4 regions of the Klebsiella sp. PK01 genome follow, and region 4 is predicted to be linked to each of the others. Evidence: predicted binding sites of a transcription regulator. Region 4 holds the regulator's gene; each other region holds the start of a gene.
What was found. Region 4 encodes CRP, which controls carbon source genes, mostly activating them, when cyclic AMP is high. Its sites were predicted from a motif close to ATGTGANNNNNNTCACAT; they were not measured.

Region 1 (5,102 bases), on a different contig from region 4:
CGTGCTGGTGCACGGAGAAGCCGAGCGAAACGACATGGTGGAGTATTTCGGTGAGCATCTGGACGGTTTCATCTTCACGCAAAACGGTTGGGTGCAAAGCTATGGCTCTCGCTGCGTGAAGCCGCCGGTGGTTATCGGCGATGTCAGCCGTCCGCAAGCGATCACCGTCGAATGGGCGAAGTACGCGCAGTCTCTTACCGACAAGCCGGTCAAAGGCATGTTGACCGGTCCGGTAACCATTCTGTGCTGGTCCTTCCCGCGCGAGGATGTCAGCCGTGAAACAATCGCGAAGCAGATTGCGCTGGCGCTGCGCGATGAAGTGGAGGATCTGGAGGCGGCCGGTATCGGTATTATCCAGATTGATGAACCGGCACTGCGCGAAGGTCTGCCGCTGAAACGCAGCGATTGGGATGCTTATTTACAGTGGGGCGTCGAAGCTTTCCGCATCAATGCCGCGGTTGCTAAGGATGACACCCAGATTCATACCCACATGTGTTATTGCGAGTTCAATGACATCATGGACTCTATCGCCGCGCTGGATGCCGATGTGATCACCATTGAAACCTCGCGTTCCGACATGGAACTGCTGGAATCGTTTGAAGAGTTTGAATATCCAAACGAAATCGGCCCGGGCGTTTATGATATCCACTCGCCAAACGTGCCGAGCGTGGAGTGGATTGAAGGGTTGCTGGAGAAAGCCGCGCAGCGTATCCCGGCGGAGCGCTTGTGGGTTAATCCGGACTGCGGCCTGAAAACCCGCGGCTGGCCGGAAACCCGCGCCGCGCTGGCGAACATGGTGCAAGCGGCGCAAAATCTGCGCGAATCAGCCTGATAGATACGCGGAAAACAACAGAGGAGGCCACGGCCTCCTCTTTTCATGTATCAGGCGAGTTACCCTTTTTTACCGCCATATTGAGCAAACCAGGCCAGCATCCGCTGCCAGCCATCTTTGGCTGACTCTTCGTGATAGCTGGCGCGATAGTCGGCATTAAAGGCGTGATCGGCCTCGGGATAGACCACGATCTCGGCGTTCGCATTTGCCGCCCGCAGCGCCTGGCGCATGGTCTCGACGGTATCCTGCGGAATACTGGCGTCTTTAGCGCCGTACAGGCCAAGTACCGGCGCGTTGAGATCGACCGCGATATCCACCGGGTGTTTTGGCGAATTCAGCGATTTTTCTCCCACCAGTTTGCCATACCAGGCGACGCCTGCCTTCAACTGCGGGTTATGCGCGGCATACAGCCAGGTAATGCGCCCACCCCAGCAAAAACCGGTGATCAGCAGACGATGGGCATCGCCGCCGTGGCGCGCCGCCCAGCTGGCGACGTGGTCGAGATCCGCCAGCACCTGTGCGTCCGGCACCTTAGTGACCAGTTCTTTGAACAGGGTAGGGATATCGTTGTACTCATTCGGATCGCCCTGGCGGAAGTAGAGTTCTGGCGCAATCGCCAGATAGCCTTCCTGCGCCAGGCGGCGGCACAGATCGCGAATATGTTCATGTACGCCGAAAATCTCCTGCACCACGATAACGATCGGCAGCGGGCCGTCGGCGTTTTTCGGGCGGGCGTGATAGGCTGGCATATTCTCGCCCTGCGATGGGATCGAGGTTTCTCCGGCGACAATCTGCTCATCCGACGTATGGACGGCGGTCGAGGCGTGCGGCGAGGCTGCAGGTGCGAATCCAGGTTGCTTGGTGGTGGTCATGGTATTCTCCGTACCCTTATTTATTAGCGCAACACTAACTATAGACCCTTTAGTTCGGGCGGTAATAAAGCACAGTGCCTGAAAGCGGCTATCTTTTGTTCTATGACCGTGAATATAACTTGTTAATGTGATGTAGTTCACTATTTGTTGAAAAACAAATGCAATCATTGTTATGCATGGTGACCATCATCACAAAAATAAGCGAGTGGCTTCTGTAAAGTACCCTTTTGCTTCTGCTGATACTTCGACCCACAGAGGAGTTTTTTATGTCCAAGTCTGATGTTTTTCATCTCGGCCTCACTAAGAACGATTTACAAGGGGCTACGCTGGCTATCGTCCCTGGCGATCCGGAGCGTGTGGAAAAGATCGCCGCGCTGATGGATAAGCCGGTTAAGCTGGCATCACATCGTGAATTTACCTCCTGGCGCGCTGAGCTGGATGGCAAACCGGTGATTGTTTGCTCCACCGGTATCGGCGGCCCGTCGACCTCTATCGCCGTGGAAGAGCTGGCGCAGCTGGGGGTTCGTACTTTCCTGCGTATCGGCACCACCGGGGCGATTCAGCCGCACATCAACGTTGGTGATGTGCTGGTGACGACCGGTTCTGTCCGTCTGGATGGCGCCAGCCTGCACTTTGCGCCGATGGAGTTTCCGGCCGTTGCTGACTTCGCTTGTACCACCGCGCTGGTGGAAGCGGCGAAATCAATTGGTGCGACCACCCATATCGGTGTAACAGCCTCCTCTGATACCTTCTATCCAGGCCAGGAGCGTTACGACACCTTCTCCGGCCGTGTCGTGAGCCGCTTCAAAGGCTCAATGGAAGAGTGGCAGGCAATGGGCGTCATGAACTATGAAATGGAATCCGCTACGCTGCTGACCATGTGCGCCAGCCAGGGCCTGCGCGCCGGGATGGTGGCAGGGGTTATCGTCAACCGTACCCAGCAAGAGATCCCTAACGCCGAAACCATGAAGCAAACCGAAAGCCACGCGGTGAAAATCGTTGTGGAAGCGGCGCGCCGCCTGCTGTAGTTCTTCACTTTTTCTCGCAAGGCCGGACCCTCCGGCCTTTCTTTTTTGCGTAGCGCCTCGCAGGAAAATCCTTTTCAACTGGACGTTTGTACAGCACAATTCTATTTTGTGTCGTAAGTGGTTGCCGGGGAGGCGTTGTGGATATCTCTATTGTGATAAGCGCCGTGGTGGCGCTGGCGGCAGGGTTAATCGTTGGCTGGCTGGCGACAAAAGCCCGCGCCGATCAAATCCGTGCCGATCTCATTGAAGAGCGCCGCGAGCTGGATATCGAACTTAGCGCCGCACGTCAGCAGCTGGTGCAGGAATCGCACTGGCGCGATGAGTGCGAACTTCTCAACAACGAGCTGCGCAGCCTGCGTGATATCAACACCTCGCTGGAGGCCGACCTGCGGGAAGTGACCACTCGTCTGGAATCTACACAGCTACACGCCGAAGATAAAATCCGCCAGATGGTCAACAGCGAGCAGCGCCTGAGCGAGCAGTTTGAAAACCTGGCGAATCGCATATTCGAACACAGCAACCGCCGGGTTGATGAACAAAACCGGCAGAGCCTGCATGGCCTGCTGACGCCGCTCCGGGAACAGCTCGACGGCTTTCGTCGCCAGGTTCAGGACAGCTTCGGCCAGGAGGCGCGTGAGCGCCACACGCTGGCGCACGAAATCCGCAACCTGCAACAGCTGAACGCACAGATGGCGCAAGAGGCGTTAAACCTGACGAAAGCGCTGAAGGGCGATAACAAAACCCAGGGCAACTGGGGAGAAGTGGTGCTAACCCGCGTGCTGGAGGCCTCCGGCCTGCGCGAAGGCTATGAGTATCAAACACAGGTCAGCATCGAAACCGATAACCGCTCGCGGATGCAGCCGGATGTTATCGTGCGCCTGCCGCAGGGCAAAGACGTGGTTATCGACGCCAAAATGACGCTGGTCGCCTATGAGCGTTATTTCAACGCTGACGACGACTACACCCGCGAAGCGGCGCTACAGGAGCATATTGCCTCGGTACGTAACCATATTCGCCTGCTGGGCCGCAAAGATTATCAACAACTGCCGGGGTTACGTTCGCTCGACTATGTATTGATGTTTATCCCCGTCGAGCCGGCGTTCCTGCTGGCTATCGACCGTCAGCCTGAGCTTATCAGCGAGGCGCTGAAGAACAATATTATGCTGGTTAGCCCAACAACCCTGCTGGTGGCGCTGCGCACCATCGCGAATTTGTGGCGCTATGAGCATCAAAGCCGCAACGCGCAGAAAATCGCCGAGCGCGCCGGGCGCCTGTACGACAAGATGCGGCTGTTTGTCGACGATATGTCGGCCATCGGTCAAAGCCTTGATAAAGCTCAGGATAACTATCGTCAGGCGATGAAAAAGCTCGCCTCCGGGCGCGGCAACCTGCTGGTACAGGCCGAATCATTCCGTGGCCTGGGGGTCGAGGTTAAACGCGAGATTAATCCTGATTTAGTCGAACAAGCCACGGCGCAGGATGACGAATACCGCCTTGAGGAAGATGAAAATTTACCGCAGGAAGATGTGTTTAGTGCCGATTCCGCGTCTGTAGCGAGAGCAAACGAGCACGTCAGGCCAAGCTGAAACGTATGGGAAATGGCCTGAATCTGTTACACTCGCTGAACATTTTCTTGATAAGTAAGCGGGCATAGAGATGGTTGAGGATTCACAAGAAACGACGCATTTTGGCTTTCAAACGGTAGCCAAAGAGCAGAAGGCGGACATGGTGGCGCATGTATTCCATTCTGTCGCTGCAAAATATGATGTGATGAACGACTTAATGTCGTTCGGGATTCATCGCTTGTGGAAGCGCTTCACCATCGACTGCAGCGGCGTGCGTCGTGGGCAAACCGTGCTGGACTTAGCGGGCGGTACCGGCGACCTGACGGCGAAGTTTTCCCGTCTGGTGGGTGAAACCGGTCGCGTGATGCTCGCCGATATCAACGATTCGATGCTCAAAATGGGCCGCGAAAAACTGCGTAACATCGGTATTGTCGGTAACGTCGAATACGTTCAGGCCAACGCCGAAGCGCTGCCGTTTGCGGATAACACCTTTGACTGCATCACCATCTCCTTTGGCCTGCGTAACGTTACCGATAAAGACAAAGCGCTGCGTTCAATGTACCGCGTGCTGAAACCGGGCGGACGTTTGCTGGTTCTGGAGTTCTCCAAACCGATTCTCGAACCACTGAGCAAAGCCTACGACGCTTACTCCTTCCACGTGCTGCCGAAAGTCGGCGAACTGGTGGCAAACGATGCGGAAAGCTATCGCTATCTGGCGGAATCCATCCGCATGCATCCCGATCAGGAGACCCTGAAAGGCATGATGCAGGAGGCGGGTTTTGAAAGCGTCGACTACTACAACCTG
Region 2 (5,102 bases), 460 kb from region 4:
TCTCGGCTGGCATATTTTCCTGAGATTCGCTGCCTGGCAGCGACAGGCGTGAGCCTTGCAGGCTGACGTCGCGCACCACCAGGTGCTGGCTGGCATCGACATCCATCGTCAATGGCTGGGCAAAACCGATGCCGTTGAGCTTGCCGCGGATCTCGCCGCCTTTCTCCAGCCAGTTGACCAGCGCTTCGCGTTCGAAGGCGATATGAATGACTTCGAGATCGTGCAATTTCAGCGGTTGCTGGAGAAGCAGCGTCAACGTCTCGCCTTCAATTCCGTCCGGCAGTTCGTAATGCGGCTTACGGCTGAACATGCCGCCCACGCGCGTGACTTTAAGCGCGGTTTTATCGCTGTGCTGCTGCTGGATTTGAATACGGCGTTGGATGATAGCGCCCAGTTTAGTCAGCATCGCCTGCTGGCCCCAGGCATGGCTGGTCATCAGGGATTCCAACTGCTGCGACATCAGATTCATGCTTTCGATGTTATGCCACAGGCAATCTTTCAGCAGGATCAGGTCGATAGGCGCGATGGCGTCGCGGCCGCTAAAGAAGGCGCTGGCCTGCAGCAGACGGATGGCTTTTTTCCAGCGGCGATCGGAAACGTAAGGCGCATTAGGCAAGGCATCTAATTGTTGGCGCAGTTGGAAAACCAGCTCGAAGACATTGTCCGGCAACTTCACGGTACCAATGTCATGCTGCCACTGGGTGAACTCTTCGGTGCTGATTTGCAGGTTTTCGGGAACCGGATTGCTGTTTTCATCCTGTTGGCTCACCAGCATCGAGCGGAAGTTAGTTTTATCCTGCACTTTATCCAGCCACAGGCGGATCAGCATGCGGTCATATAAGGCTTCGAGGCTGTTATCCGCTTCGGGAAGTTCGTTCGACGCCGCAACCAGCAGGCGCATCGGGATTTTCTCTTCATGGGCGCCGTTGCGGAAGTGGCGTTCGTTGATGGCCGTCAGCAGGGTATTAAGGATAGCCGGGCCGGCTTTCCAGATTTCATCCAGGAAGACGATTTCCGCCTCTGGCAGATAGCCTGCCGTTAAACGCTCATAGCGCCCTTCATCTTTGAGCGCCTGAATAGACAGCGGGCCGAAAACTTCTTCCGGGGTGGAGAAGCGGGTCATCAGATATTCGAAAGCGCGCGCCTGCCTGAAAGCGAACTTAAGCCGGCGGGCGATCAGGCTTTTCGCGATGCCGGGTGGACCCAGCAGGAATACGCTCTCGCCGCTGAGCGCAGCCAGCAGGCACAGACGTATTGCGTGGCTGCGTTCAAAGAGTCCTTTTTCCAGGGCGGCGCTAAGTCGGGAAATTCTTTCTGCCAGTAAATGTGATTGAGCCATAATAGAGTTGCGTGCTTTGTCGTGTGTCGTTATTGCGTCGAGTATAGATGTTTGATTAGGGGTGGTAATAGCCTGAAGAATCGATTTATTTTCTTTGAGCTAAGTTAATATGGTGTCAGTTAGGGGTACGATTCAGCAAATAATCGTGCATACTGTGCGCTTTTTGTGGGCCAAGGGACTAGGCACACATTTGTTTTATAAACGAAAAGACTAGTCTATGAGCACTGATAATAAACAATCGTTGCCGGCAATAACGCTGGCGGCAATCGGCGTGGTTTACGGCGATATCGGTACCAGTCCACTGTATACCCTTCGCGAATGTCTGTCAGGCCAGTTTGGCTTTGGCGTTGAACGCGATGCGGTTTTTGGCTTTCTGTCGCTGATTTTCTGGCTGTTGATCTTTACCGTATCAATAAAATACATCACCTTCGTGATGCGGGCGGATAACGCCGGCGAGGGCGGGATCTTGACGCTGATGTCGCTGGCGGGGCGCAACACCTCGGCAAAGATGACCTCCGTATTGGTGATCCTCGGCCTGATTGGCGGTAGCTTCTTCTATGGTGAAGTGGTAATAACCCCGGCAATATCGGTGATGTCGGCGATAGAGGGGTTGGAAATTATCGCCCCACAGCTGGATACCTGGATTGTCCCCATCTCCATTATTGTGCTGACCCTGCTTTTTGCTATTCAAAAACACGGAACCGGGATGGTCGGCAAGCTGTTCGCGCCAATTATGCTTATCTGGTTCCTGTTGCTGGCGGTGCTTGGCGCGCGCAGTATTCTCGATAACCCGGAAGTTCTGCAGGCGCTGAACCCTTACTGGGCAGTGAACTTCTTCCTGCAGTACAAAACGGTCTCCTTTATTGCGCTCGGCGCGGTGGTGCTGTCGATTACCGGTGTGGAAGCGCTGTATGCCGATATGGGTCACTTCGGCAAACTACCGATTCGCGTAGCGTGGTTCTCGGTAGTACTGCCATCACTGGTGCTTAACTATTTTGGCCAGGGCGCGCTGCTGTTGAAGCACCCGGAAGCCATTAAAAACCCGTTCTTCCTGTTGGCGCCGGAATGGGCGCTGATCCCGATGCTGATTATCGCGACCCTGGCGACGGTTATCGCCTCGCAGGCGGTGATTTCCGGGGTCTTCTCGCTGACTCGCCAGGCCGTGCGTCTGGGCTATCTGTCGCCAATGCGCATTATCCATACTTCGGAAATGGAGTCCGGGCAGATTTACATCCCGTTCATTAACTGGCTGCTGTACGTTTCTGTGGTCATCGTCATTGTCAGCTTCGAGCACTCTTCTAATCTGGCGGCGGCGTACGGTATTGCGGTAACGGGCACCATGGTGTTGACCTCCATTCTGTCGGCGACCGTGGCGCGCAAAAACTGGCACTGGAATAAGCTGTTTGTCGGCCTGATGCTGGTGGCCTTCCTGTGTATCGATATTCCGCTATTCTCGGCGAACCTCGATAAAATCGTCTCCGGCGGTTGGTTGCCGTTATCACTGGGTCTGGTGATGTTTACGGTGATGACCACCTGGAAGAGCGAGCGTTTCCGCCTGTTGCGCCGGATGCATGAGCATGGCAACTCGCTGGAAGCGATGATCTCCTCGCTGGAGAAATCGCCGCCGGTGCGCGTGCCGGGTACCGCGGTCTATATGTCTCGCGCCCTGAACGTGATCCCATTTGCGCTGCTGCATAACCTGAAACACAACAAGGTGCTGCATGAACGCGTGATCCTGCTGACCCTGCGCACCGAAGATGCTCCGTATGTGCATAACGTTCGCCGCGTGCAGATTGAGCAACTGTCGCCGTCGTTCTGGCGCGTTGTAGCAAGCTATGGCTGGCGTGAAACGCCGAACGTCGAAGAGGTGTTCCATCGCTGCGGCCTGGAAGGGCTGAGCTGCCGAATGATGGAAACGTCGTTCTTTATGTCCCACGAGTCGCTGATTATCGGCAAACGGCCATGGTATCTGCGCCTGCGCGGCAAACTGTATCTGCTGTTGCAGCGTAACGCTCTGCGCGCGCCGGATCAGTTTGAAATCCCGCCGAACCGGGTTATCGAACTCGGTACTCAGGTAGAAATCTGATGTCAAAAAGCCCTTCAATAATGAAGGGCTTTTTTGTCTCTCACATCTCGATGCAATTTCCTGCCCACGCCTTGCGAAACGTTTCGATGGCGATCACATTTATCTCTTTTGATGATGGTTTTTTGCTCCTGCATTTACAATACTAATGTTAGCGAAACGTTTCGCTAGTGGAGCAAAAGAGAAAAAATGAAAAAAGGCACCGTACTTAACGCTGATATTTCTTCCGTTATCTCCCGCCTCGGTCATACCGATATGCTGGTTGTTTGCGACGCCGGGTTGCCGGTTCCCCGCAGCAGCGCGCGAATCGATATGGCGCTTACTCAGGGCGTACCTTCATTTATGCAGGTTCTGGAGGTCGTAACGACGGAAATGCAGGTTGAGGCGGCGGTCATCGCGGAAGAGATTAAAACCCATAATCCGCAACTCCACGCGACGTTGCTCAATCATCTTGAGCAGCTGCAGCAGCACCAGGGAAATACGATTGAAATTCGTTACACCAGTCATGAGCAGTTCAAAAAACAAACCGCAGATAGTCAGGCGGTAATTCGCAGCGGGGAGTGTTCCCCGTATGCGAATATTATTCTCTGTGCCGGCGTCACTTTCTGAGGTCGCCGCCATGGAAGCTTTATTACAGCTGAAAGGGATCGATAAAGCGTTCCCTGGCGTCAAAGCGCTCTCCGGCGCGGCGCTGAATGTCTATGCTGGCCGGGTAATGGCGCTGGTAGGGGAAAATGGCGCCGGTAAATCGACAATGATGAAGGTACTCACCGGTATCTATACCCGTGATGCCGGTTCTTTGCTGTGGTTAGGTAAAGAAACGACCTTTAACGGCCCAAAATCCTCACAGGAAGCCGGTATCGGCATCATTCACCAGGAACTCAACCTGATCCCGCAATTAACGATTGCCGAGAACATCTTCCTTGGCCGCGAGTTCGTTAACCGCTTTGGCAAAATCGACTGGAAAAAGATGTATGCCGAAGCGGACAAGCTGCTGGCGAAGCTGAATTTACGTTTTAACAGCCAGAAGCTGGTGGGCGATCTGTCGATTGGCGATCAGCAAATGGTGGAAATCGCCAAAGTGCTGAGCTTCGAATCGAAGGTCATCATTATGGATGAGCCCACCGATGCCCTGACCGACACCGAGACCGAATCGCTGTTCCGCGTCATCCGCGAATTGAAATCGCAGGGGCGCGGCATTGTCTATATTTCCCACCGCATGAAAGAGATCTTCGAAATCTGCGATGACGTCACCGTATTTCGCGACGGGCAATTTATTGCCGAGCGTGAAGTGGCTTCGCTGGATGAAGACCGACTGATCGAGATGATGGTTGGCCGTAAGCTGGAAGATCAATATCCGCATCTCGATAAGGCACCCGGCGCGGTACGTCTGAAGGTCGATAATCTCTGCGGATCCGGGGTGGAAAACGTGACGTTTACCCTGCGTCAGGGCGAAATCCTCGGCGTTGCCGGGCTGATGGGCGCCGGGCGTACTGAACTGATGAAGGTGCTGTACGGCGCGCTGCCGCGTAGCAGCGGTTCCGTGACGCTGGATGGCCATGAAGTCGTCACCCGTTCGCCGCAGGATGGCCTGGCGAACGGCATTGTCTATATCTCCGAAGACCGTAAGCGTGATGGCCTGGTGCTCGGAATGTCGGTCAAAGAAAACATGTCATTGAC
Region 3 (5,102 bases), on a different contig from region 4:
GTTGCGATGGATATTATTGCCGCGGCAATCATAAGTCAACATTATGAATTCGCCGATGCCACGATTTGCTAAAGATTGATAATTTGACGGTTGTCACTTTTTCTCATTTTACTAACGCTTGTTATTTTTTATCGACGTGATTTTTTTCGTGGATGTGGCATCTGAGTCGCTGCTGTCGATATACTCACGGGGTGAAACTGTACTGAAAAAATGATACTTAACGGGATGTTGACTCACTATGCTGGAACTCTTTAAAGCAATAGGGCTCGGTCTGGCGGTGATTTTACCGCTGGCGAACCCGCTCACCACCGTGGCGCTGTTCCTCGGCCTGGCGGGCAATATGAACAACGCCGAGCGTAACCGGCAATCGCTGATGGCATCGGTGTATGTCTTTGCGATCCTGATGGTGGCGTGGTATGCCGGCCAGGTGGTCATGAATACCTTTGGCATTTCCATTCCCGGCCTGCGCATCGCCGGCGGCCTGATCGTGGCTTTTATCGGTTTTCGGATGCTGTTTCCGCAGCAGAAAGCTCATGATTCGATGGAAGCGAAAATCAAATCGGAAGAGCTGCAGGATGAACCCACGGCGAATATCGCCTTCGTGCCGTTGGCGATGCCCAGCACCGCCGGGCCGGGCACCATCGCGATGATTATTAGCTCCGCCTCGACGGTAAAACACGGCGTCGATTTCCCGGAATGGGTCGTGCTGGCCGCGCCGCCGATTATTTTTGCGCTGGTGGGGATCATTCTGTGGGGCTGCCTGCGTAGCTCAGGGGCGATCATGCGGCTGGTGGGGAAAGGCGGTATCGAGGCGATTTCCCGCCTGATGGGTTTCCTGCTGGTCTGCATGGGCGTGCAGTTCATTATTAACGGCGTGCTGGAAATTATCACCAACTATCACGCCTGAGGGCAGCAATACGATTCACGCGCCCGGCAGTAAGCGGCCGGGCTTCGTGAAGGCTAATGGGAGTGGTGCGGCTGCTGCTCATCGCCCGGCGAAGGCCAGCGGCGAAAAATCATCACAGCCCAGACCAGCGCCACCAGCGCCGGTACGGCGCCAACGTAGCCTATCGCCGACATCGACAGTTGCGTACTCACCTGGCTGCCGACCAGCGCGCCGGCGCCAATACCAATATTGAAAATTCCCGAAAACAGCGACATCGCCACATCGGTAGCATCCGAAGCCAGCGCCAGCACTTTCACCTGCATGCCGAGGCCGATGACCATAATCGCGATCCCCCAGAACACGCTGAGCAGCATGAGCTGGTTGGCGTTCCTTGAGGCAGGTAGCAGCAACAGCAGGCATACCAGAAGCAGGCCGATAGCGGTGGTAATCAGCCCGGAAGCATGTTGGTTTCCCAGCTTGCCGAAGACAATACTACCAATAATACCCGCGCCGCCGAGCACCAACAGCAGCAGAGTGGCGAAATTAGCGCTCAACCCTGCGACGTTCTGCACGAAGGGTTCAATATAGCTGTATGCCGTGTAGTGGGCGGTCACCACGATAACCGTCAGCAGATAAATACCGAGCAGCGCCGGACGGCGGAACAGCACCGGCAGGCTCTTGAGCGAACCGGAATGTTCGCTTGGCAGCGCCGGCAATAGTTTTGCCAGGCAGACCAGCGTCGCTAAAGCGCCAAGACCAATAGCCAGGAAGGTTGTACGCCAGCCGAAATATTGTCCGACGATACGGCCAATAGGAATGCCGAACACCATGGCCAGCGCGGTACCGGTGGCGATAAGGCTAAGCGCCTGGGCGCGCTTGCCGGGAGGGGCCATACGGATAGCCAGCGCGGAGGTGATCGACCAGAACACCGCGTGGGCGAAGGCGATGCCAATGCGGCTCACCACCAGCACCGTGAAGTTCCACGCGAAAAATGACAATACGTGGCTGGCGATAAATAACACGAACAGGCCAATGAGCAGGCGACGGCGCTCCATCTTGCTGGTCAGCAGCATGAACGGCAGCGACATCAATGCCACTACCCAGGCATAAATGGTCAACATGATCCCGACCTGGGCCGTTTCCATACCGAAGCTGTCGGCAATATCAGACAGCAGGCCGACCGGAGCAAATTCAGTGGTATTAAAGATAAAGGCGGCAATTGCCAGCGTGACGACCCGCAGCCACGCGACTTTGCGTGAGACCGTATTTGTAAGCATAAATTCCGGGCTGGTAGTAATGAGAAGAAGAGGAGGCGATATTAAAACGAATGCTGCTGAAAATACAATCACTTTGTGATCTGTATCTCATTTTTTTCTGACGCCTGTGGCAGCTAACAACTTAATTTTTCGGCTAATAGTGTGCGGGAATGGTTTATGTGTCATGTTGATAGCCGATAAAAAAGGGGAGCACGATGAAAGAAATCAGTTTTTACCTGGTCGATGCCTTCAGCGATCGCAATTTTGGCGGCAACGCGGCGGCAGTATGCCCGCTCAGCGAATGGCTGCCTGATGAAACGCTCTTAAAAATGGCGCAGCAGCATAATCAATCCGAAACGGCGTTTTTTGTCCGCACCGACGCTGGCTATGAGCTGCGCTGGTTCACGACGCTTGATGAGATTAACCTCTGCGGCCACGCCACGCTCGCGGCATCGCACGTGATTTTTGAATATCTCGACCACCCCTCGGCAACTATCGTATTCAGCACCCGTTTTGTCGGTGAACTACGGGTAACGCGCAGCGGCGACTGGCTGACGCTGGATTTCCCCGCCTGGCAAACCACGCCGGTGCATGACGTACCGCCGGCGCTGTTCGCCGGGTTGGGCATCGATGACGCGCTGGAGGTGCGGGAAGGGCGTGATTATCTGGTGGTTCTGCGCGACCGGGCGCAGGTTGAAGCGGTGCGCCCGAATATGGCGCTGCTGGAGACGCTGGATAAGATGATTTGCATTAGCGCGGCCGACGAAGAGTACGATTTTGTCAGCCGCTTTTTCTGCCCCGGTGAATCGGTACCGGAAGATCCGGTAACCGGGTCAACCCACAGTATGCTGATCCCCTACTGGGGAGCGAAGCTCAATAAAAACGACCTGCTGGCGCGCCAGGTGTCGGCGCGCAGCGGCGAGCTGCGCTGCCAATGGCTCGATGACCGCGTACTGATTAGCGGCCAGGCGACCACCTATCTGCGCGGCACGGTCTATTTGCGCGAAGGTTAATTCCTAACCAAGCGAGGCGCCGCCACACATCACCAGCTCTTGTCCGGTCATGGCCGCGGCTCCTTCGCTAAGTAGCCAGCTCACCAGCGACGCCACCTCCTGTGGCTTAATCAATCTACCGAACGGCGGCGCCTTCGGCGGCGAACTCTCGCGCCCTGGCTGGCGCAGCATTGGCGTATCGGTGGCGCCGGGGGCGATAACGTTAACGGTAATGCCCGCAGCGGCAAGTTCCGCCGCCCAGCTTCTTGCCAGTGCCACCAGCGCCGCTTTGGTTGCCGTATACTGAGAACGGCCTGCCGCTCCGCGCGAGGTCCGGCTACCCAAAAGGATAATCCTACCGCCGCGGCCCATAACGGGCGCAAAGCGGTTGGCTAAGGTCTGCGCCGCATCCACATGCAGACGCCACAACCTCTCACCGCGCTGTGCGTCAAGTTCTCCTAGCGGCGCCGCCGCCATCGCACCGGCGGCATGGATAATCGCCTGTGGCGGCGCAAGCGACGACAGAGCATCAACCAGCACGCGGCGGTCGCTCACATCGACCGCCAGGTGCCTGAAGCCTTCATGGGTGAACGGCGGTGCGGAGCGGCTTAGCCCGAGCACCTGCCAGCCATCCGCCAGCAGTTGCCCCACAATTGCCGCGCCGATCCCCGAACTAGCGCCCGTGACCAGTGCCTGCTTCATGGCGCCTCCAGCATGCTGCGCGGCACTTTAAACACCGCTTTCCTCACCGGGGCGGGTGACGTAACGGCGCACAGTGCCTGGTGCGGTTCGCCGGGGAGAAAGACCGCGAAGTCCCCGGCGCACAGATGCAGCGTGACGCTTTGCGGCGTCTGCTTGCTGATAAAGAGATCCGGCTTGCGTTCTTCATCATCAGGTTGGCCTGTGTACACCATACCGGCATGCAGCGTCTCCTCGCCGGCTAAAATGACCTGAATATCGGCCCATTGGTGGTGATATTCGGTATGTCGCTGTTCTGCCGCCTGGGTTTGCGCGATGCCGATGGTGCAGTACCATCCGCCATCTGCAGGTTGGAAGCGGCCATCTTCGCGGGCTGTCAGGGCGGCAAGAGAACATTCAGTACGGCTGAGGATCTGCCGCAACGCCAGCGGTAACCCCGCCTGAGGCAGGGCATTCAGATTACCGATGATCATGCGCCTTCTCCTTTAACCCATTGCGGCGAGACGCGGACATACTTAATGGCCTGCCGGTACCAGGTATAGGCAATGTGTAAATTACCGTCTTCACCCTGTTTAATACTGGGATAGGAGAATTCACGGTTTAGTTTTTGCTCTGAATTGTTGGTCATACAGTAGCCGTCGCCCTCATCAAGGTTGCGCATCCACGGCCAGCTTTTGCCGCCATCGGCGGAGATAGCCACGGTCATTGGCGCGCGCGGCGCGCCCCAGAAGGCGGTTTTCCCGGTGCATTCAGGCTCTTTCCGGCCGTCGTCGTCATCTATCTCATCGTATAGCGATGCCCGACGCTCGCTGGCGCCTGCTGCGCTCATGTCATTGAAGACCAGCGCCAGATCGCCGTTGCTCAACGTGGTCGCCTGAATGGACGAGTTATTGTTTGGCAGCGTGGTGGGGATCGGCGCTGACCAGCTTTCGCCATAATCTGTCGACTGGCTGTACCAGATATGATCGGCCCAGCGGCTGCGGAAGAAGGCGGCCAGCGAGCCATCGGCCAGCGGGATGATATTCATATGCACGCAGCCGAGGCTTTGCGGTACCGCCACGTCGCGCCAGCTTTTGCCGCCATCGGCTGAGATTTTTACCGCGCTGATATCGTCGTTACCGACCCATTTTTCCCCTGGACGGGTACGACAATAGAAAACCGGCAGCAACCAGTTGCCGTTGGGCATTACGGTTATGGGTTGCCGGATAAAGGTGCCGGGTTCATCGAGTAGGGTGGCAATCGCTCCCCAGTGCTTTCCTCCATCGTGCG
Region 4 (5,102 bases):
GGGTGGTGATGCATTTTCGCGGTTGCAGCGGCGAGCCGAATCGCAACAGTCGTATTTATCACTCTGGCGAAACGGAAGACGGTACCTGGTTCCTGCACTGGCTGCAGCGCGAGTTCGGCGCCGCGCCGACGGCGGCGGTAGGCTATTCGCTTGGCGGCAACATGCTGGGCTGTCTGCTGGCGAAAGAAGGCGACAATATTCCGCTCGATGCAGCCGTCATTGTCTCGGCGCCCTTTATGCTGGAAGCCTGCAGCTACCATATGGACAAAGGATTTTCGCGCGTCTATCAGCGTTACCTGCTCAACCTGCTGAAAGCCAACGCCGCGCGCAAGCTGAAAGCCTATCCAGGCTCGCTGCCGGTCGATCTTCGCCAGCTTAAAAGCATGCGCCGCATCCGCGAATTCGACGACATGATCACCGCCAAAATCCACGGTTTCGCCGATGCGCTAGACTATTACCGACAGTGCAGCGCGATGCCGCGCTTAAGCGATATCACCAAGCCGACGCTGATCATTCACGCGAAAGACGATCCGTTTATGGACCATCATTCAATTCCGCCGCAGGAACAACTGCCGGCTAACGTCGAATATCAGCTCACGGAACAGGGCGGCCACGTTGGCTTTGTCGGCGGTACGCTGCGAAAACCGCAAATGTGGCTGGAGCAACGTATTCCGGATTGGTTAACCCGCTGGCTGGGAGGACAAGCATGATTATTCCCTGGCAGGATCTCGATCCCGAAACGCTGGATAATCTGATTGAAAGCTTTGTGTTGCGCGAAGGCACCGATTATGGTGAACATGAACGTTCGCTTGCCGATAAAGTCGCCGATGTAAAACAGCAGCTTAAAACCGGGGAGGCCGTGCTGGTGTGGTCAGAACTGCACGAGACGGTCAACATCATGCCCCGCAAGATGTTTAACGGCTAAGCGCCATGCCCCTCTAACCGCGAGTGCCTGGCGCGATACGGCGACACACCATCACTTAATCAGGGAGTTGTTATGTCTGCCAAACATCCAGTGATCGCAGTCACGGGCTCCAGCGGCGCGGGCACCACCACCACCAGCCTCGCGTTTCGCAAAATTTTCTCGCAACTGAACCTGCATGCCGCGGAGGTCGAAGGGGATAGCTTCCATCGCTATACTCGCCCGGAAATGGACATGGCGATCCGCAAGGCGCGCGATCAGGGCAAACACATCAGCTACTTTGGCCCGGAAGCCAATGACTTCAGCCTGCTTGAACGCACCTTTTTAGAGTACGGCGAATTCGGCAAGGGCCAGTCGCGCAAATACCTCCATACCTACGATGAAGCGGTTCCCTGGAATCAGGTTCCCGGCACCTTTACCCCATGGCAACCGCTGCCTGAACCGACCGACGTGTTGTTTTATGAAGGGCTGCACGGCGGCGTGGTGACGCCGCAGCATGACGTGGCGAAACATGTCGACCTGCTGGTCGGCGTGGTGCCGATCGTCAACCTTGAATGGATCCAGAAGCTCATTCGCGATACCAGCGAACGCGGCCATTCGCGCGAAGCGGTGATGGACTCGGTGGTGCGTTCGATGGAAGACTATATCAATTTCATCACCCCGCAGTTCTCACGCACCCATATCAACTTCCAGCGTGTGCCGACGGTCGATACCTCGAATCCGTTTGCCGCCAAAGGCATTCCATCGCTCGACGAAAGCTTCGTGGTGATTCACTTTCGCAATTTGCAGGGGATTGATTACCCCTGGCTGTTGGCGATGCTACAGGGGTCGTTTATCTCGCATATGAACACCCTGGTGGTGCCAGGCGGTAAGATGGGGCTGGCGATGGAGCTCATTATGGCGCCGCTGGTCGAGCGCTTGATGGAAGGCAAAACCATTAGTTAAGGGCAAAATAAAACCCCGGTCGCCGTGCTGCCGGGGTTAGTGTCCCGCTACGTCAATTCGTCTCAGGCTTCGATCACTTCGTAAGAGTGGGTGATGTTGACGGCCTTTTCCAGCATCAGCGCCACCGAGCAGTACTTCTCCGCGGATAAATCCACCGCACGGGACACCGCCGCATCCTTCAGCTCTTTACCGGTGACGATAAAGTGCAGATTGATATGGGTGAACAGGCGCGGCGCCTCTTCACGGCGTTCAGAGGTCAGCTTCACTTCGCAGTTGGTGACGTTTTGACGCCCTTTTTGCAGGATAGACACCACGTCAATTGCGCTACAGCCGCCCGCCGCCATCAGCACCATTTCCATCGGGCTGGGCGCTTTGTCCCCGGAGTTGCCATCCATTAAAATCTGGTGGCCGGAGGCCGACTCACCGATGAAGGTTAGACCTTCCACCCATTTCACACGCGCTTGCATAAAATTTAACTCCGCTGTTGCAATTTTCCTGACAGATTACGCGCACATAACAAATCTCGCAACGGAAGGCGACCTGGGTCATGCTGAAGCGAGACACCAGGAGACATGCGGTGAAAGCTATGCTAAAACAGTCTGGATGCTACAGTAATACATTGATGTACCGCATGTATGCTGAGGAGTTCACATTACAGGCTGCATAAATTGAGCAGCCAGCTTCCCAGGCATAGGGAAAAATACGATTGCATGCCCGGATGCCGTGTAGTGTCGGCGTCCGGAGATAGCTTATAACAGAGGATAACCGCGCATGGTGCTTGGCAAACCGCAAACAGACCCTACCCTTGAATGGTTCTTGTCTCATTGCCACATTCATAAGTACCCATCAAAGAGCACGCTGATTCACCAGGGTGAGAAAGCGGAAACGCTTTACTACATCGTAAAAGGCTCCGTGGCTGTACTCATCAAGGATGAAGAAGGTAAAGAGATGATCCTCTCTTACCTCAACCAGGGCGATTTCATCGGTGAATTAGGCCTGTTTGAAGAAGGTCAGGAACGTAGTGCCTGGGTACGTGCGAAAACCGCATGTGAAGTGGCCGAGATCTCTTACAAAAAATTCCGTCAGTTAATCCAGGTGAACCCGGACATCCTGATGCGCCTCTCTTCGCAGATGGCGCGTCGTCTGCAGGTCACTTCCGAGAAAGTCGGTAACCTTGCTTTCCTCGACGTGACGGGCCGTATCGCTCAGACCTTACTGAATCTGGCGAAACAGCCTGATGCCATGACCCACCCGGACGGGATGCAGATCAAAATCACCCGCCAGGAAATTGGCCAGATCGTCGGCTGTTCTCGTGAGACGGTTGGCCGTATTCTGAAGATGCTGGAAGATCAAAATCTGATCTCCGCACACGGTAAAACTATCGTCGTCTACGGTACCCGTTAAGTCGCTAAACGGCGTATTGCTCCGCGCAGTACGCCGTTTTTGTTTCTCCCATGTGGCGCAGGCTGATTTACCACCCGGAAGTCAACTACGCACTGCGGCAAACGCTGGTGCTGTGTCTACCTGTGGCCATCGGGCTTCTGCTCGGCCATCTGCAGCAAGGGTTGCTGTTCTCGTTAGTTCCCGCCTGTTGCAATATCGCCGGTCTCGACACCCCGCATAAACGCTTTTTCAAACGCCTGATCGTTGGCGGCTGCCTGTTTGCCGGCAGCAGCCTGATTGTGCAATTGCTTCTGGCGCGGGACATCCCGTTGCCGCTTATCCTCAGCGCGCTGGCGCTGATTCTCGGCGTGACGGCGGAAATCAGTTCGCTGCACGCTCGCCTGTTGCCGGCATCGCTTATCGCCGCCATTTTTACCTTAAGCCTGGCCGGCAATATGCCCATCTGGGAGCCGCTGCTTATCTATGCGCTGGGAACCTTGTGGTACGGACTCTTTAACTGGTTCTGGTTTTGGCTCTGGCGGGAGCAGCCGCTGCGCGAGTCGTTAAGCCTGCTTTACCGCGAACTGGCTAATTATTGCGAGGCCAAATATAGCCTCCTGACGCAGCACACTGACCCGACGACCTCCCTGCCGCCGCTGCTTACCCGCCAGCAGAAGGTGGTCGATTTAATTACCCAATGCTACCAGCAGATGCATATGTTAGCCGCCAACCAGCGTAGCGATCATAAGCGCCTGCTGCGCGCGTTCCAGGTTGGGCTGGATCTGCAGGAACATATTTCAGTGAGCCTGCACCAGCCGGAAGAGGTACAAAAACTGGTGGAGCGCAGCCATGCGGAAGCGGTTATCCGCTGGAACGCGCAGACCGTCGCCGCGCGTCTGCGGGTGCTGGCGGATGATATTCTCTACCACCGCTACCCGCGTCGCTTCCAGATGGATAAGCAAATCGGCGCGCTGGAAAAAATCGCTTATCAGCATCCCGATAACCCGGTAGGCCAGTTCTGCGCCTGGCACTTCAGTCGTATCGCCCGCGTGCTGCGCACCCAGCGCCCGCTGTACGCACGTAACCTGATGGCGGATAAAGAACGGCGCCTACCGCTACTACCGGCGCTGAAGAACTACCTGTCATTGAAATCCCCGGCGCTGCGCAACGCCGCGCGCATCAGCGTAATGTTGAGCATCGCCAGCCTGATGGGCAGCGCCCTACATCTGCCGAAGCCGTACTGGATCCTGATGACCGTGCTGTTCGTGACGCAAAACGGTTACGGCGCCACCCGCGTGCGGATTGTCCACCGGGCGGCAGGCACCCTGGCGGGCCTGGTGATCGCCTGGCTGACCCTACATTTCCACGTACCGGAGAGCTACACGTTAAGCGGTATGTTGTTCATCACGCTGCTGAGCTATCTCATCATCCGTAAACACTACGGCTGGGCGATGGTGGGCTTTACCGTCACCGCGGTATATACCCTGCAGTTGCTAACGCTTAACGGCGAGCAGTTCATCGTCGCCCGCTTTATCGATACCATCATTGGCTGTCTGATCGCCTTTGGCGGGATGGTCTGGCTATGGCCGCAATGGCAGAGCGGCCTGCTACGTAAAAACGCCCACGATGCCCTGGAGGCCGATCAGGAGGCTATTCGGCTGATCCTTAGCGCCGATCCGCAGGCCCCGGCGTTGGCCTACCAGCGTATGCGCGTCAACCAGGCGCACAACGCCCTGTATAACTCGCTTAACCAGGCGATGCAGGAACCGGGCTTTAACTCGCACTATCTGGAAGATATGAAGCTGTGGGTAACCCATAGCCAGTTTATCGTTGAGCATATCAACGCCATGAC

Region 1: the regulator CRP is predicted to act here: its motif matches at 1,830-1,847, upstream of udp (uridine phosphorylase).
Region 2: the regulator CRP is predicted to act here: its motif matches at 3,507-3,524, upstream of rbsD (D-ribose pyranase).
Region 3: the regulator CRP is predicted to act here: its motif matches at 2,237-2,254, upstream of AC22LX_RS02685 (sugar transporter).

What each region holds. Positions count from the first base shown of each region.
Region 1 is NZ_JBYEZM010000012.1:15,660-20,761, reverse strand. It holds gene metE (5-methyltetrahydropteroyltriglutamate--homocysteine S-methyltransferase) at 1-832, shown strand, start outside; gene AC22LX_RS23820 (dienelactone hydrolase family protein) at 892-1,704, opposite strand; gene udp (uridine phosphorylase) at 1,971-2,732, shown strand; gene rmuC (DNA recombination protein RmuC) at 2,870-4,318, shown strand; gene ubiE (bifunctional demethylmenaquinone methyltransferase/2-methoxy-6-polyprenyl-1,4-benzoquinol methylase UbiE) at 4,389-5,102, shown strand, end outside.
Region 2 is NZ_JBYEZM010000005.1:6,874-11,975, reverse strand. It holds gene ravA (ATPase RavA) at 1-1,339, opposite strand, end outside; gene kup (low affinity potassium transporter Kup) at 1,557-3,425, shown strand; gene rbsD (D-ribose pyranase) at 3,612-4,031, shown strand; gene rbsA (ribose ABC transporter ATP-binding protein RbsA) at 4,042-5,102, shown strand, end outside.
Region 3 is NZ_JBYEZM010000001.1:554,238-559,339, reverse strand. It holds gene AC22LX_RS02690 (MarC family NAAT transporter) at 239-907, shown strand; gene AC22LX_RS02685 (sugar transporter) at 961-2,205, opposite strand; gene AC22LX_RS02680 (PhzF family phenazine biosynthesis protein) at 2,358-3,155, shown strand; gene AC22LX_RS02675 (SDR family NAD(P)-dependent oxidoreductase) at 3,159-3,836, opposite strand; gene AC22LX_RS02670 (NanQ anomerase/TabA/YiaL family protein) at 3,833-4,306, opposite strand; gene AC22LX_RS02665 (sialidase family protein) at 4,303-5,102, opposite strand, start outside.
Region 4 is NZ_JBYEZM010000005.1:468,633-473,734, reverse strand. It holds gene AC22LX_RS18500 (hydrolase) at 1-710, shown strand, start outside; gene AC22LX_RS18495 (YheU family protein) at 707-925, shown strand; gene AC22LX_RS18490 (phosphoribulokinase) at 998-1,867, shown strand; gene AC22LX_RS18485 (OsmC family protein) at 1,930-2,334, opposite strand; gene crp (cAMP-activated global transcriptional regulator CRP) at 2,639-3,271, shown strand; gene AC22LX_RS18475 (YccS/YhfK family putative transporter) at 3,322-5,102, shown strand, end outside.